3 regions of the Anaerostipes hadrus ATCC 29173 genome follow, and region 1 is predicted to be linked to each of the others. Evidence: predicted binding sites of a transcription regulator. Region 1 holds the regulator's gene; each other region holds the start of a gene.
What was found. The regulator Rex, encoded in region 1, represses fermentation and respiration genes when NADH is low (regulators of the CRP and FNR family bind a similar motif). The targets are predictions, from matches to a motif close to ATTGTTAANTANTTAACAAT.
Positions count from the first base shown of each region.

Region 2: a site for Rex is predicted at 2,176-2,195, ahead of pflB (formate C-acetyltransferase). Genes of this name have one in related genera too.
Region 3: a site for Rex is predicted at 4,129-4,148, ahead of QUE18_RS11990 (4Fe-4S dicluster domain-containing protein). Genes of this name have one in related genera too.

Region 1 is NZ_AP028031.1:1,170,159-1,175,517, reverse strand. Features, by position in the region: gene alr (alanine racemase) at 1-62, opposite strand, end outside; gene QUE18_RS05710 (bifunctional ADP-dependent NAD(P)H-hydrate dehydratase/NAD(P)H-hydrate epimerase) at 46-1,527, opposite strand; gene acpS (holo-ACP synthase) at 1,524-1,886, opposite strand; gene QUE18_RS05700 (redox-sensing transcriptional repressor Rex) at 1,898-2,551, opposite strand; gene QUE18_RS05695 (ABC transporter ATP-binding protein) at 2,704-4,605, shown strand; partial or broken gene QUE18_RS05690 (glycosyltransferase family 2 protein) at 4,664-5,359, shown strand, end outside.
Region 2 is NZ_AP028031.1:1,840,346-1,845,704, reverse strand. Features, by position in the region: gene QUE18_RS08940 (IMP cyclohydrolase) at 143-856, shown strand; gene QUE18_RS08935 (phosphoribosylaminoimidazolecarboxamide formyltransferase) at 889-2,067, shown strand; gene pflB (formate C-acetyltransferase) at 2,322-4,574, shown strand; gene pflA (pyruvate formate-lyase-activating protein) at 4,591-5,343, shown strand.
Region 3 is NZ_AP028031.1:2,479,433-2,484,791, forward strand. Features, by position in the region: gene QUE18_RS11980 (D-2-hydroxyacid dehydrogenase) at 1-881, shown strand, start outside; gene QUE18_RS11985 (FprA family A-type flavoprotein) at 1,279-2,439, opposite strand; gene QUE18_RS11990 (4Fe-4S dicluster domain-containing protein) at 2,636-4,081, opposite strand; gene QUE18_RS11995 (5-methyltetrahydropteroyltriglutamate--homocysteine S-methyltransferase) at 4,443-5,359, shown strand, end outside.

The DNA of each region.
Region 1 (5,359 bases):
CTTATATTATGACAGATTGCATCCAGATCAATAACTGCATGCACTCTATAGTACTGGTTCATAATTTCCTCCTGTAACGTCCTTTATATGAGCAATAATATCTGATGCGATCATGCTGTAAGCGCCCAGATCATGCTTTGCATGATCTCCTGCAAGACCGTGAAGATAAACTCCGTGAACTGCTGCCTCATGAACAGATAATCCTTCCCCCAAAAGGCCTGTGATCATTCCCGCAAGAACATCTCCACTTCCTCCAGTCGCCATTCCATCATTTCCGCTTTGATTAATATACACCAAATCATCTTCTCGTGCAACGATAGTTGTTGCATCTTTTAAAACAGCTGTACAATGATATTTCTCTGCAAGATCTTGTGCACTCTGACATAGATCTTCTTTGATCTGTGTGATATCACATGACATCAATCTTGCTGCCTCCATCAAATGTGGAGTCATGATCGTCCCATATGGATAATCAATTTTCATGTTAAATCTACTGATTATATTTAATCCGTCTGCATCAATGACCAATGGTTTTTTTCCTTTTTTCAAAACCATCTCTAACATTTCTTTCATTTCTTCACTGACACCAACTCCTGGGCCAAACAAGATACAATCACACCATTCTAAAGATTCTTCTAAATCTTTTCGTTCTCCAAATAAAATTTCTGGAAGTCTTGTCTGTAAAATCTGACGATTTCCAGCATCAGAAAGCACTTTCACAAGTCCTGCACCCATCCGAAGTGCTGCCTCTGCTGCAAAACATGCAGCTCCTGACATTGTTTCATTTCCAGCAATGATCAAAATCTTCCCATAGCTTCCTTTATTGGAATATGCTTTTCTTTCTGGCATTAAATGATCACTTTCCTCTAATATATATCCTGTCGCATACTTTTTGATCGTCTGGTCATGAAATCCTATGGATACCAGTTTAATATCTCCACAATATTCTCGTCCTGGATATAATAAATGACCTCTTTTATATCCACCAAATGTAACTGTTGATGACGCATGCACTGCACATCCAAGAATCTTTCCACTATCTCCACTGATTCCAGATGGAATATCAATTGCGATCACAGGCTTACCACATGCATTGATCCGTTCAATGACTTCTTTATAAACACCACCAACTTCTCTAGAAAGTCCAACTCCAAAAATCCCTTCGATCAAAAGATCATATTCATGAAAATTTACATCTTCACAATCTATCGGAAAATAGCCTAGATTCTTAAGTATCTGAAGCTGTAATTTCAGATCTGCTGAAGCTTTTTCTATATTACCAACGATCATATAATCCACTAAATAATCCTGCTCCAACAAAATTCTCGTACAAGCAAGTGCATCTCCTCCATTATTGCCAATTCCTGAAATGATCAATATCCTCTGTGAATGATCTGCTATCTGTGCAGCCTTATCTGCAACTGCTTTAGATGCTCTTTCCATCAATACAAGTCCCGGAATTCCTATTCCATGAATCGTCTCATGATCGACCGTTTGCATCTCCTGATTCTTTAATACATATCTCATACGCATTCTCCTATCGCAAAAGCTTGTGCAAATTCTCTTGTATTCGTGATCGATACATGAATTCTTGAAACTTGTTTATCTTTTGCTATCTCTTTCGCATTTCCATATAATTTGACATATGGCGCACCTGATTCATTTCTCAACACTTCAATCTCATATGGTTCCACACCGAAAAAGCCGGTTCCAAATACTTTGGAAACGGCTTCTTTTACAGCAAAATTGCCAGCTAAAGTCGTAGCATTGTCTTTTGCATATGCTAATTCAGTTGTCGTAAAAATTCTTGAAAGATGTCTTCCTCGAAGAATCATCTCTTCTATCCGGTATATCTCTACGAGATCTGTTCCTATTCCAGCAATCATCTTCTTACCTGCTATTCGTTCTCACTCTCTTCACGGTTGTGGACATTGTATGTTAATGTCATCAGACTTTCTGCTAAATGTACATTCTCTACTGTAACATTATCTGGTAAATGAAGATCGATTGGTGCAAAATTCCAGAATCCTTTAATTCCCCATTCTGCCATCTTCTTTGCGATCGCAGGTGCCTGATCCTTCGGAATTGTCAGTGCAGCGATCTTAATTCCATGTGTTTTGATAAAGTTCTCTAGTTCATCTGTATCAAGAACTTTCACTCCACGGACAGAAATTCCGATCAGCTTTGGATTCACATCAAAAAGTGCCATGACTTTGTATCCATAATCTTCATTAAAAGACTGATAATTCGCAAGAGCCTGTCCAAGATTTCCGGCTCCAACAATGATCATGTCATTTCTCTTATCCAGACCTAAGATCTTACCAATCTCTGTATACAGATTATCTACATTATATCCGTATCCCTGCTGCCCAAATCCACCAAAATTGTTAAGGTCCTGACGAATCTGCGATGCTGTTACCATCATCTGTTCACTTAATTCTTTTGAAGAGATTCTTGTAATATTCTTCGCTTTTAACGCTCCTAAATATCTGAAATACCTAGGAAGTCGTTTGATAACTGCTGAGGAAATATTCTTATCTGAGTTTGCCATTTTATTCCTCCAAAATCTTTATTTCGCTTATAATTATATAAGATTGTCTAATAACTGTCAATCTTTCCGTCATGAAAATATTTCATTTTTTCAAAAAATATGGTATTCTGAGAAATAATGTCTATAATAAAAAATTTGAAAGGGGTATCTTAATGATATTATCATGCCAGAATATCTGCAAAACATTTGTCGAAAAACCAGTCTTGCAGAATATCTCATTTCACTTAAATGAAAACGACCGGCTGGCGATCATCGGATATAACGGTGCCGGAAAATCGACACTTTTAAAAATATTGATTGGTGAAATCTCTTATGATGAAGGTGAAATTTCTTTAAAGAAAGACGCAAGCATTGGCTATCTTGCCCAACATCAGGATCATACATTCCACCATACAATTTTTGATGAACTTCTTTCCGTCAAAAAAGAAGTCATTGAATTAAATGAACAGATGCGTACCTATGAACAGGAAATGAAACATCTGACCGGTGATGCACTAGAACAAAAAATGAACCAGTATACAAATGCTACTCATAGATTTGAGCAATTAAATGGTTTTGCATACAAAAGTGAGATCACAGGAATCTTAAAAGGACTTGGCTTTTCTGAAGAAGATTTCACAAAAGAGATCAACACTTTATCTGGAGGTCAAAGAACTCGTGTTGCTCTTGGTAAGTTACTGCTTAAAAATCCTGATATTCTGCTTCTTGACGAACCAACAAACCACTTGGATGTTGATTCCATAAGGTGGCTTGAAAATTACCTGTCTCATTACAAAGGAGCTGTGATCATCGTATCTCATGACCGCTATTTTCTTGATAAGATTGTCAATAAGGTCATGGAGATCGACCAAGGACACTCCATGCTGTTTGATGGAAATTATACAACATTTATCGAAAAACGTGATCAGATCAAAGCAATCCGTTTAAAAGAATACAAAAATCAGCAACAAGAGATCAAACATCAACAAGAAGTTATCAAAAAATTAAAACAGTTCAATCGTGAAAAATCAATCAAACGTGCAGAAAGCCGTGAAAAAGCTTTAAATAAGATTGATGTATTGGAGAAACCTACGGAATATAATGCTGATATGCGTCTTAGCATTGAACCAGAGATCATCAGTGGGAATGATGTTCTGACTTTAAAAGATGTATCCAAATCTTTTGGAAACAAATCATTATTCCATGGATTAAGTGCTGATATTTTTCGTGAAGAACGCGTTGCCCTGATCGGACCAAACGGAACTGGTAAAACAACACTGTTAAAGATCATTTGCAAAAAAATCAGTAATAATGGTGGTACGATCAGCCTTGGAGCTGGAGTTTCCATTGGATACTATGACCAGGCACAAGATAACTTAGATGATTCCAAAACGATTTTTGATGAAATTTCAGATGCTTATCCAGATCTTAATAACACAAAGATCCGCAATACTTTGGCTGCATTTTTATTTTATGGAGAAGACGTTTTCCGCCCGATCTCCTCTTTAAGCGGTGGAGAAAAAGGGCGTGTTTCTCTTGCAAAATTAATGCTGTCTCATGCGAATTTTCTGATTCTTGATGAGCCTACAAACCATTTAGATATTCAGTCTAAGGAGATTCTGGAATCTGCAATGAATGCTTATACTGGAACAATCCTTTATGTTTCACATGATCGTTATTTTATCAACAAAACTGCAACACGAATCTTAGAAATCTCTGATCATGGATTAACTTCTTATCCTGGAAATTATCAGGATTATATTGCTCAGAAGGAAAAAGAAAAGGCATCTCTTACTTCTTCTACTGCTTCCTCTGTTTCTGTTGATACAGAATCCAAACTCGATTGGAAACAGCAAAAAGAAGAACAAGCAAAACAGAGAAAAAGAGAAAATCGTCTCAAAAAAGTCGAAGAGCAGATCACTGAGTTGGAAACGAAACAAAAAGAACTTTCAGAAGCTATGTCTTTACCTGAAAATGCTTCTGATCCTGCGAAATTAATGGAACTTAGCAATGAGCAGGCTTCCATCGCTTCTTCTTTGGAAGAACTTTATGAAGAATGGGAAACTCTTTGCTAATTTGCGAAAAAACATATATAATAGTAACGTTAACCGTATTGAAAAACAGGAGGTTTTTATGAAACTAATATCCTTTGTTGTACCTTGCTACAACTCTCAGGAATATATGAGACACTGTATTGATACCTTATTACCAGGTGGAGATCAGGTGGAGATCCTGATCGTTAACGATGGATCTTCTGACAACACTGCTGCAATCGCAGATGAATATGAAAAAAAATATCCTGGCATCTGCCGTGCACTTCATCAGGAAAATAAAGGTCATGGTGGTGCTGTAAATACAGGAATCAAAAATGCCACGGGTATTTACTTAAAAGTTGTGGATAGTGATGATTGGGTAAATGAATATGCTTATGGAGAAATTCTTGATACTCTTGCGAATTTCTACAAACAGGGAACTGTCCTTGATATGCTGCTTTCCAACTATGTATATGAAAAACAGGGAGTCAAGAAAAAAACTGTTATTCATTATCGTCATGCAATCCCCAAAGATCAGATTTTTTGTTGGGATGATGTTGGACGTTTTCCTGTCAGCCAGTATATTTTAATGCACTCTGTCATTTATCGTACTGCACTGCTTCGTGAATGCGATCTAGAGCTTCCAGAGCATACATTCTATGTGGATAATATTTATGTATTCAAACCACTTCCATATGTAAAAACAATGTATTATCTGGATGTTAACTTCTATCGTTATTTCATTGGACGTGATGATCAGTCTGTCAATGAGACAAATATGATCAAACGTATCGAC
Region 2 (5,359 bases), 670 kb from region 1:
TAAAGGACAGTGTTACAAAAATATATAGGAAACCTGCCCTTTATTTTATAATTGTTAGTTTTTTCTTGTATTCAATCCATTTTTTATATACAATAGAAGAAATAAAAAAACAAGATTTTCAAAAGAAGGAGATTTAAGACCAATGAAGAAGTTAGCTCTTGCTCAGGAATTAAAGGAAAATGCTTACCCAGGACGAGGAATCGTCATCGGAAGATCCAAAGATGGGAAGAAAGCGGTCACTGCATACTTTATCATGGGACGCAGTGAGAATAGCCGTAATCGTGTCTTTGTAGAAGAAGGGGAAGGAATTCGCACACAGGCATTTGATCCTGCTAAACTAGAAGATCCAAGCCTGATCATTTATGCACCAGTTCGTGTTCTTGGAGACGAGACGATCGTTACGAACGGGGATCAGACAGACACAGTATATGAAGGAAGAGAAAAGGGACTTACCTTTGAAGAATCTTTAAGAAGTCGTGAGTTTGAACCAGACGGACCAAACTATACACCAAGAATTTCTGGTCTGATGAAGATTAAAGATGGGACATTTCACTATGCAATGTCTATTTTAAAGAGTAACAATGGAAATCCAGAAAGTTGCAATCGATTTACATATACATATGAAAATCCAATCGCAGGAGAAGGACGTTTTATCCACACATATATGCATGATGGGAATCCACTTCCAAGTTTTGAAGGAGAACCTAAATTAGTAGCAATCGAAGAAGATATCGATGACTTCACAAATACACTTTGGAACAGCTTAAACGATGACAACAAAGTATCTCTGTTTGTACGTTATATTGATATTGCAACAGGAGAATATGAGACAAGAATCGTAAATAAGAACAAATAATCAGTCAATCAGCAGATCAAAGGAGAAGAAAAATGAAGGAATTAGAATTAAAGTACGGATGTAATCCAAACCAGAAACCATCAAGAATCTACATGGCAGACGGAAGTGAACTTCCAATTGAAGTATTAAACGGAAGACCAGGGTACATCAACTTTTTGGATGCATTTAATGGATGGCAGCTGGTAAGAGAATTAAAGAAAGCAACAGGACTTCCTGCTGCAACTTCTTTCAAACACGTATCACCTGCGGGAGCATCTGTAGGACGTCCAATGTCTGATACCTTAAAGAAGATCTACTGGGTAGATGATATGGGAGATTTATCTCCATTAGCATGTGCATATGCCAGAGCAAGAGGTGCAGACCGTATGTCTTCATTTGGTGACTTTATTTCTTTATCTGATGTATGTGATGCAGATACAGCACGTCTGATCAAGAGAGAAGTATCTGACGGAGTGATCGCACCAGGATACACAGATGAAGCACTGGAAATCTTAAAAGCAAAGAAAAACGGAAACTATAACATCATCAAGATCGATGAGAACTATACACCAGCACCATTAGAGCATAAACAGGTATTTGGTGTTACATTTGAACAGGGAAGACAGGAACTTCCGATCGATGATGAATTATTATCTAATATCGTGACTGAGAACAAAGAGATTCCAGAAGAAGCATTGATCGATATGAAGATTTCTTTGATCGTATTAAAATACACACAGTCTAACTCTGTATGTTTCGTAAAAGACGGACAGGCGATCGGAATCGGAGCAGGGCAGCAGTCACGTGTGCATTGTACAAGACTTGCAGGACAGAAAGCAGACAACTGGTGGTTAAGACAGTGTCCAAAAGTTATGAACCTGCCATTTAAAGAAAAAATCCGTCGTGCAGACAGAGATAATGCGATCGATCTTTACATTGGAGATGAATACATGGATGTTTTAGCAGACGGAGCATGGGAAAACATCTTCACTGAGAAGCCAGAGGTCTTTACAAAGGAAGAAAAGAGAGAATGGTTAGATAAATTAACAGATGTTACATTGGGATCTGATGCATTCTTCCCATTCTTTGATAACATTGAGAGAGCACATAAGAGTGGTGTAAAATACATCGCACAGCCAGGTGGATCTGTAAGAGATGACGCTGTCATTGACTGCTGTAATAAGTACAACATGGCAATGGCATTTACAGGAATCAGATTATTCCATCACTAAAAAGTTTCTTTATATAGTCATTGAACATGAAAAAACAGTATATGGTCTGAAGTATAATTTTTTGGACCATATACTGTTTTTGTATGCAAAAAAATATGAAAAACAGGAGTTGTTATTTATTTAACGAGAAAGTTTATCGGTTAAGTATATTGTATTCAATTTTATTTTTGCTATAATGTAATTGAGTTAGATAGAGCTAACCAAAGGAGTTTTTATAATAATTTTAATCCAAAAGAAATGGAGGAGTTTTCAAAATGAAACAGTTTGAAGAATGGGAAGGATTTAAAGGTAGAATCTGGAAGGAAGAAATCAATACAAGAGATTTCATCCAGGAAAACTACACACCTTATGATGGAGACGAAAGCTTCCTTGCAGGATCTACAGAAGCAACAGATAAGCTATGGGGTATCTTACAGGGACTTCAGAAAGAAGAACGAAAAAAAGGTGGAGTTCTTGACATGGATACAGATATCGTATCTTCTTTAACTTCTCATGGACCTGGTTATATCAGCGAAGAAACAAAAGATTTAGAACAGATCGTTGGTCTTCAGACAGACAAACCATTAAAACGTGCATTTATGCCATATGGTGGTATCAAAATGGCAGAAGAATCTTGTCGTAACTATGGTTATGAACCAAGCGAAAGATTGCATGAAATCTTTACAAAATATTCAAAGACTCATAACACAGCTGTTTTCGATGCGTACACACCAGAAATGAAAAAAGCAAGACATAACAAGATCATCACGGGTCTTCCAGATACTTATGGACGTGGTCGAATTGTAGGTGACTACCGTCGTGTTGCTTTATACGGAATCGACTACTTATTAGAAGAAAAAGAAAATGATTTTGCAAACTGTGGATGCGGTGTGATGACAGATGATGTGATCCGTCTTCGTGAAGAGATCGCAGAACAGAAAAAAGCATTAAAAGGTATGAAAGAAATGGCTAAGATCTATGGATTTGACATTTCAAGACCAGCGAAAACTGCAAAAGAAGCAATCCAGTGGATGTACTTTGGATATTTAGCAGCAATCAAAACTCAGAATGGAGCTGCCATGAGTATCGGACGTGTCGCTACATTCCTTGATATTTATATCCAGCGTGACCTTGACAAAGGAATCATCACAGAAGAAGAAGCTCAGGAAATGATCGATCATTTAACAATGAAATTCAGAATGGTAAAATTCGCAAGAATTCCTTCTTACAACCAGTTATTCTCAGGAGACCCAGTATGGGCAACACTTGACCTTGCTGGTATCGGCGTGGATGGACGTTCCATGGTTACAAAGACTGACTTCCGTTTCTTGCATACATTAGAGAACATGGGACCATCTCCAGAACCAAACATCACGGTATTATATTCTTCTGATCTTCCAGAAAACTTCAAGAAATATGCAGCTGATATCTCTATTCGTACAAGTTCTATACAGTACGAAAATGATGATGTTATGAAACCAGTATGGGGAGATGATTATGCAATCTGTTGCTGTGTATCTGCAACTAAGACTGGTAAGGAAATGCAGTTCTTTGGTGCAAGAGCAAACCTTGCAAAATGCTTATTATATGCGATCAACGGTGGTGTGGACTGCAAATCAAAACAGCAGGTAGGACCTTCTTACAAACCAATCATGTCTGAATATTTAGACTATGACGAAGTCATGGAGAAATATGATGTTATGATGGACTGGTTAGTAGATCTTTATGTGAACACATTAAACTTGATCCAGTATATGCATGACAAATATTACTATGAAGCAGCGGAATTAGCATTAATGGATACAGAACTTGAAAGAACATTTGCAACAGGAATCGCAGGATTCTCTCATGCAGTTGACTCTTTAAGTGCGATCAAATATGCAAAAGTAAAAGCAATCCGTGATGAAGATGGATTAGTTGTAGACTATGAGATCGAAGGAGACTTCCCTAAATACGGAAACGATGATGACAGAGCTGATGATATCGCAGTATGGCTGTTAAGAACATTCTTAGCTAAGATCAAAAAACATCACACATATCGAAACTCTGAGCCTACAACATCTATCCTTACGATCACATCTAACGTTGTATACGGAAAAGCAACAGGAACAATGCCAGATGGTAGAAAAGCAGGAGAACCTTTAGCACCAGGAGCAAACCCAAGTTATGGTGCAGAACAGAACGGATTATTAGCATCCTTAAACTCTGTAGCTAAACTTCCATATGAATGGGCATTAGATGGTATTTCTAATACACAGACGATCAACCCAGATGCATTAGGACATGAAGAAGGCGAAAGGATCAACAATCTTGTAAATGTTATGGATGGATACTTTGATCAGGGAGCTCACCACTTAAATGTAAACGTATTTGGTAAAGAAAAACTGATCGATGCGATGGAACATCCTGAAAAAGAAGAATATGCAAACTTTACAATCCGTGTATCTGGATATGCAGTTAAGTTCATCGACTTAACAAGAGAACAGCAGATGGACGTTATTTCCAGAACATGCCATGCAACAATGTAATTAGTGGAATGAAACTATGAATGAAAAAATAACCGGAAAAATCCATTCCATCGAGACTTTTGGTCTCGTGGATGGTCCCGGTGTGCGGTTTATCGCTTTCATGCAAGGCTGCCGGATGAGATGCAAATATTGTCACAATCCGGAGACTTGGCAGGAAAACTGCGGTGAAGACTGGCAGGCAGAAGCCCTCTTAAAGAGGGCTTTGCGTTACCGCATGTACTGGGGAAGTGATGGAGGAATTACAGTCAGCGGTGGAGAACCCCTTCTACAGATCGAGTTCTTGATCGAATTTTTTAAATTGGCAAAACGAGAAGGAATCCATACTGCACTTGATACCTCTGCTAATCCATATACAAAAGAAGAACCATTTCACAGCAAATGGTTAGAATTAATGAAATACACTGACCTTGTCATTCTAGACTTAAAAGAAATGGACAAGGAAAAACATAAGAAATTGACAGGCTGTCCAAATAGTAATATTTTAGCAATGGCACAGGAAATCTCAGACCTCGGAGTAGATCTGTGGATCCGTCACGTGCTAGTGCCAGATTTAACAGACGATGAAAAAGGACTAGCAGACTTAAAACATTTCATCGATGGACTAAAGACAGTTAAGAGAGTGGAAATCTTGCCATACCATACACTTGGACTCTTTAAATGGGAAAAATTAGGGATAAAATACCCATTAGAAGGCGTAAATCCGCCAAGCGAAGAAGCTGTAGCAAAGGCAGAAAAGATCCTTGGTATTGAGAAAGTTTCTCAAAAATAAAGGTAGACAAAACATC
Region 3 (5,359 bases), 1.3 Mb from region 1:
AATTTATATACAGTTCATACGATAATGTAACTCAGGAAATGGTTCAGGAAGCAAATGTTATCATTGGAAATGTAGATCCATTTTACTTACAGGAAGCAAAAAACTTAGAATGGCTGCAGCTTAATTCAGCAGGGGCTGATCCTTATGTGAAGAAAGGCGTTCTTCCTGAAGATGTAATATTGACGAATGCTACAGGAGCCTATGGACCAAGCGTTGCAGAACATATGCTGGCAGTCTTATTTTCCCTGCAAAAGAAATTACATCTATACAGAGATAACCAAAATCAATGTGAATGGCAAGATGAAGGAGGTGTCATGTCCTTATGCGGAGGAACACTTCTGATCGTGGGACTCGGTGACATCGGATTATACTTTGCAAGATTAATGAAAAATTTTGACTACCATATCATCGGAATCAAACGAAGACCAGGGCAGGTACCGCAAGATATCGATGAACTCCATACCATGGATGATCTGGATAAATTGCTGCCCAAAGCAGATGTTGTATTATCTGTACTTCCAGATTCTAAAGCAACACGAAATATCTTCAATAAAGATCGTTTTGAAAAAATGAAGAACACCTCAATCTTGCTAAATGCAGGAAGAGGCAGTGCAGTTAATACAGAGGATCTTTGCGAAGCATTGATCCAAGGACAGATTTATGGAGCAGGACTGGATGTTACAGACCCAGAACCGCTGCAAACGCAACATAAATTATGGAACGTGGAAAATGTGATCATAACTCCACACGTAGCCGGAGATTTTCATCATCCTGCAACTTTATATCGAATCGTAGATATTATAGCTGGAAACCTGCAAAGGTATCTGGAAGGAGAACAATTGATGAATATTGTTGATACTACGACTGGATGTAAACTCTGATTGATAGTGTTGCATGTATGAGTCAGAAAGAACAAGAGAAGAAATATTTATAAGAATAAAGGGTGACACTCAACATACACACCACTTAAGTTTTCCAATCTTGTAATTGTCCACACTTTAGACTTCTGGTATATGATAAAAAATAAATAAGCAACCGAAAACGCAGCATTGGAATTTTGCCATATTTTGAACAAATTCGCAGCCCAATTGGACGAGTGTCTGAGCTTCAAAGACTTTTGTCTGAAACAAAACTTCAGAGCGAGTTCTCGTAGGAAATTGGGCGGATAAGCGATTTGTTCAAAATGTGAGCAAAATTCCACCGCTGCGTTTTCGGTTGCTTATTTATTTTTTATCATATACTGAAAGACTACAGTTGGCCAACTTACAAATTTAAAATTTACAGTAAATTATCAGCTAATTCTTCCATAGTCTTAATATTCTCATCATTCATCGTAGATTTAATCGTTACAACTGGATCTACCATCTCGATATTCTTAAATCCTTCTACGATACCTTTCATGATTTTTGCTGCCATTGGTGCCCATGATCCATTTTCCATAAATGCAACTTTACGTTTCTGATAGTTCTTAGCTTTTAAGTGATGTAAAAAGTCTTCCATGCATGGGAAGATTCCTGCATCGTATGTTGCTGCTGCCAGTACCAGTCTGTCATAGCGGAATGCATCTTCGATCACTTCTGCCATATCATCTCTGGAAAGGTCTGCTACTACAACTTTTGGAGCTCCTTTTGCTTCTAAGATTTCTGCTAATTTCTTTGCTGCAGCTGCTGTATTTCCATGGATAGATGCGTATGCGATCAGGATTCCTTCGTTCTCTGGCTCATATTTGCTCCATGTGTCGTATAATCCAATATAATATCCAAGGTTTTCTTTTAAAATTGGTCCGTGTAATGGACAGATGATCTCAATATCTAATCCTGCGGCTTTCTTTAAGAGATTCTGTACCTGTACTCCGTATTTACCACAGATATTGAAATAATAACGTCTTGCTTCACATGCCCAATCTTCATCTGCATCTAAAGCTCCGAATTTACCAAATCCATCTGCTGAGAATAAGATTTTCTCTGATGTTTCATATGCTACCATAACTTCTGGCCAGTGAACCATTGGTGCCATAACGAACTGTAATGTATGAGATCCAAGAGATAATGTATCTCCTTCTTTTACTACGACTTTACGTCCTTCTAGATCAAATGTAAAGAACTGAGGGATCATATTAAATGTCTTGGCATTACCTACAACCTTAGCTTCTGGATATTTTTCTGCTAATACCTGTAAGCTTGCAGCATGGTCTGGTTCCATATGAGATACTACAATGTAATCTACGTTTCTTCCATCTAATGCTTCTTCTAAGTTTACAAGCCATTCATCTGTCTTGCATGCATCCACAGTATCCATAACGGCTACTTTCTCATCTAAGATCACATAAGAGTTATAAGAAACACCATTTGGTACTACATACTGGCTCTCAAATAAGTCAATGTCATGATCGTCTACACCAATATATTTTACTGAATCTGTAACTTTAATATCCTTCATTGTCTTACCTCCAAAATTAAATTCATTTTGCTTTTTCAACTTTTCTTACTATAACATAGTTTTGCCAAAATATCTACTAGTAATAGTTACTATTTCTAATACAATTTCTTTTCAGATACAAAGATCCCCAAAACAAAACTTCAATCTTGCTCCAGGGATTCTTTATCATCTCTTTGGATGCTTCATGCAACTCTGATTATCTATGCATTGAGAAGCTATCCATATCATAACGTTTTAAGTTGTCTGTGATCTTGCGATCATCTGCGGATTTGATCATTGTTTCTCTGACTTTACGAGCTTTAATGATCTCTTCGTTACGGCTTGGTCCACCAACGCATCCGCCTTCGCATGCCATACCTTCGATGAAGTCTTCTGGTAATCTTCCTCTCTGTAAGAACATTAAAGCTTTCTTACATTCTGCTGCACCGTTAGCTTTGCATACTTTGATATCTTCGTTCTGTTCTGTCTCTTTCATGTATTCTAATACAGAATCTGTTACTCCACCAGAGTTTCCATAGAATTTACCGAAGATCGTAGAATCCTGATATGTATTCTCTGCTGGTTCTAATTCTACGTCTTTTGCTTTCAGAATTGCTAAGATCTCGTTGTAGTTTAATGCATAATCTGCATTTCCTTCGATCTTCTGGTCTGCCACTTCTGATTTCTTGGCTACACATGGTCCAACAAATACTGTAACTGCATCTGGATCTTTTGCTTTGATCATTCTTGATACTGCACACATTGGGGATACTGTTGTAGAAATCATATCTGCAAGATCTGGATAATGTTTGCGAATCATGTTTACGAATCCTGGACAGCATGAAGTTGTTTTCTTCTCGCCGTTTCTGTAAGCTTCTAACCATTCTTCTGCTTCGCTGCATGTTGTCATATCTCCACCTAAACCTGCTTCGATCAGATCTTCAAATCCAGCTTTCTTTACTGCCTGTCTCCAGCTTTCCATTGTAATATCTTTACCAAACTGTCCTTCTGTTGCTGGGGCAAGGATCGCGTAGACTTTCTTACCTGCTTTCAAGTCTGCGATAACGTTTGTGATCCATGTCTTTGTTCCGATCGCACCGAATGGACATTTTGCTGCACACTGTCCACAACGGATACATTTTTCTTCATCGATCACTGATACTCCATACTCATCATAAGAAATTGCATCTACTGGACAGCTGTCTTTACATGGTCTTGATACATGAGCGATCGCATTGTATGGACAGGCTTTTGCACACATACCACATTCCTTACATTTCTGAGGATCGATTCTTGATCTTGTATGTCCTGGTTCGATCGCTCCGAAACGACATGCTTTGATACAGTCTTTTCCAAGACAATTCTGACAGTTGTTTGTTACAACATAGCTTGAGATCGGACAGTCAGCACATGCTGATTTAATTACCTGCACGATATTTCCATCATCTTCTGCTCCTGGAGCTTTACCTTCTGCTAAACGAATTCTCTGTCTTACGATTTCTCTTTCTTTGTAGATGCAGCAACGGAATGTTGGTTCTGGTCCTTCGATCATCTTCTCTGGGATCAGATCTCTTTCTTCTTCTAAAGTCCCTTCAAACGATGCCTTTGCTACGAAATACAGTACATCTTTTTTCAGATTCTGAATGCTTGTTACATCATACATAATAGTTTACCCTTCCTTAAAAAACACTTAACTAAAACACCCTAGATATTGTTATTTTTTTATCTATGTGCATTATAACAAATATTTTCTTTTTTCTCTACAATGCTTAAAGAAAAGTACAAAAAATATGCAATTTTTTTAAAATTGTACAATTAACATTTTCTTAACGATGACTTTGTCCGTATATTGCATACAATTATTGTTAAAAGAAAGACACAATTATCTGAAAATTTTTATCATTATAACTTGAAGTTATGGCAAACTATTATTTTTATGTATTTCACAAGCCTTATTCTATCTGTTATTGTATAGCTTATCGATAGAAAATTATTAGACTTATATAAATGGAAAGGATAGATTTATGAGACCATACAGATATGATATTGTTGGTAGTTTTTTAAGACCAGATTATTTAAAAGATGCACGTGCTGAATATGCAGAAGGAACTTTATCTGCAGACCAGTTGCGTGAAGTTGAAGATAAAGCGATCAAAGAGTTAGTTGAAAAAGAGAAAGCTGTTGGATTAAAAGCAGTTACTGACGGAGAATTAAGACGTCGCTATTGGCATCTTGATTTCCTTGCTTCCTTAGTCGGAGTCGAGGAGATCAAAGCTGATCACTGGTCTGTTGCTTTTAAGGGACATCAGCCAAAAGCCGCAACTCTTGAGATTGTTGACAAAATTGATTTTGATGAAAACAGTGAATTCTTAGATCATTTCTCTTACTTGAAAGAAATTGCTGGGGATGTTGACTGCAAGATGACAATTCCTTCTCCTGCAATGCTTCATCTGATCTGTTGTGTTCGTGGAAGCGAAACTTATAAAGCGATCGATCGTTATAAAAATGAAGATGATCTGTATCATGAGATTGCTCTTGCTTATCAGAAAGCGATCAAAGCATTCTATGCTCGTGGATGCCGTTATTTACAGTTTGATGATACATCTTGGGGTGAATTCTGTGATCAGAATAAACGCGACGATTACGCAAGCCGTGGTCTTGACCTTGACCAGATTGCTAAGAATTATGTGAAAATGATCAACGAAGCTTTAGAAGCTAAACCTGAGGATATGACAATTACAATGCATATCTGCCGTGGTAACTTCCGTTCTACATGGTTCTCTTCTGGTGGATATGAACCAGTAGCTGAGACTTTATTCGGTGGATGTAAGATCGATGGTTTCTTCTTAGAATATGATAGTGACCGTTCCGGTGATTTCAAACCATTACGTTTTATTAAAGATCAGAAGGTTGTGTTAGGTCTTGTTACTTCTAAGGATCC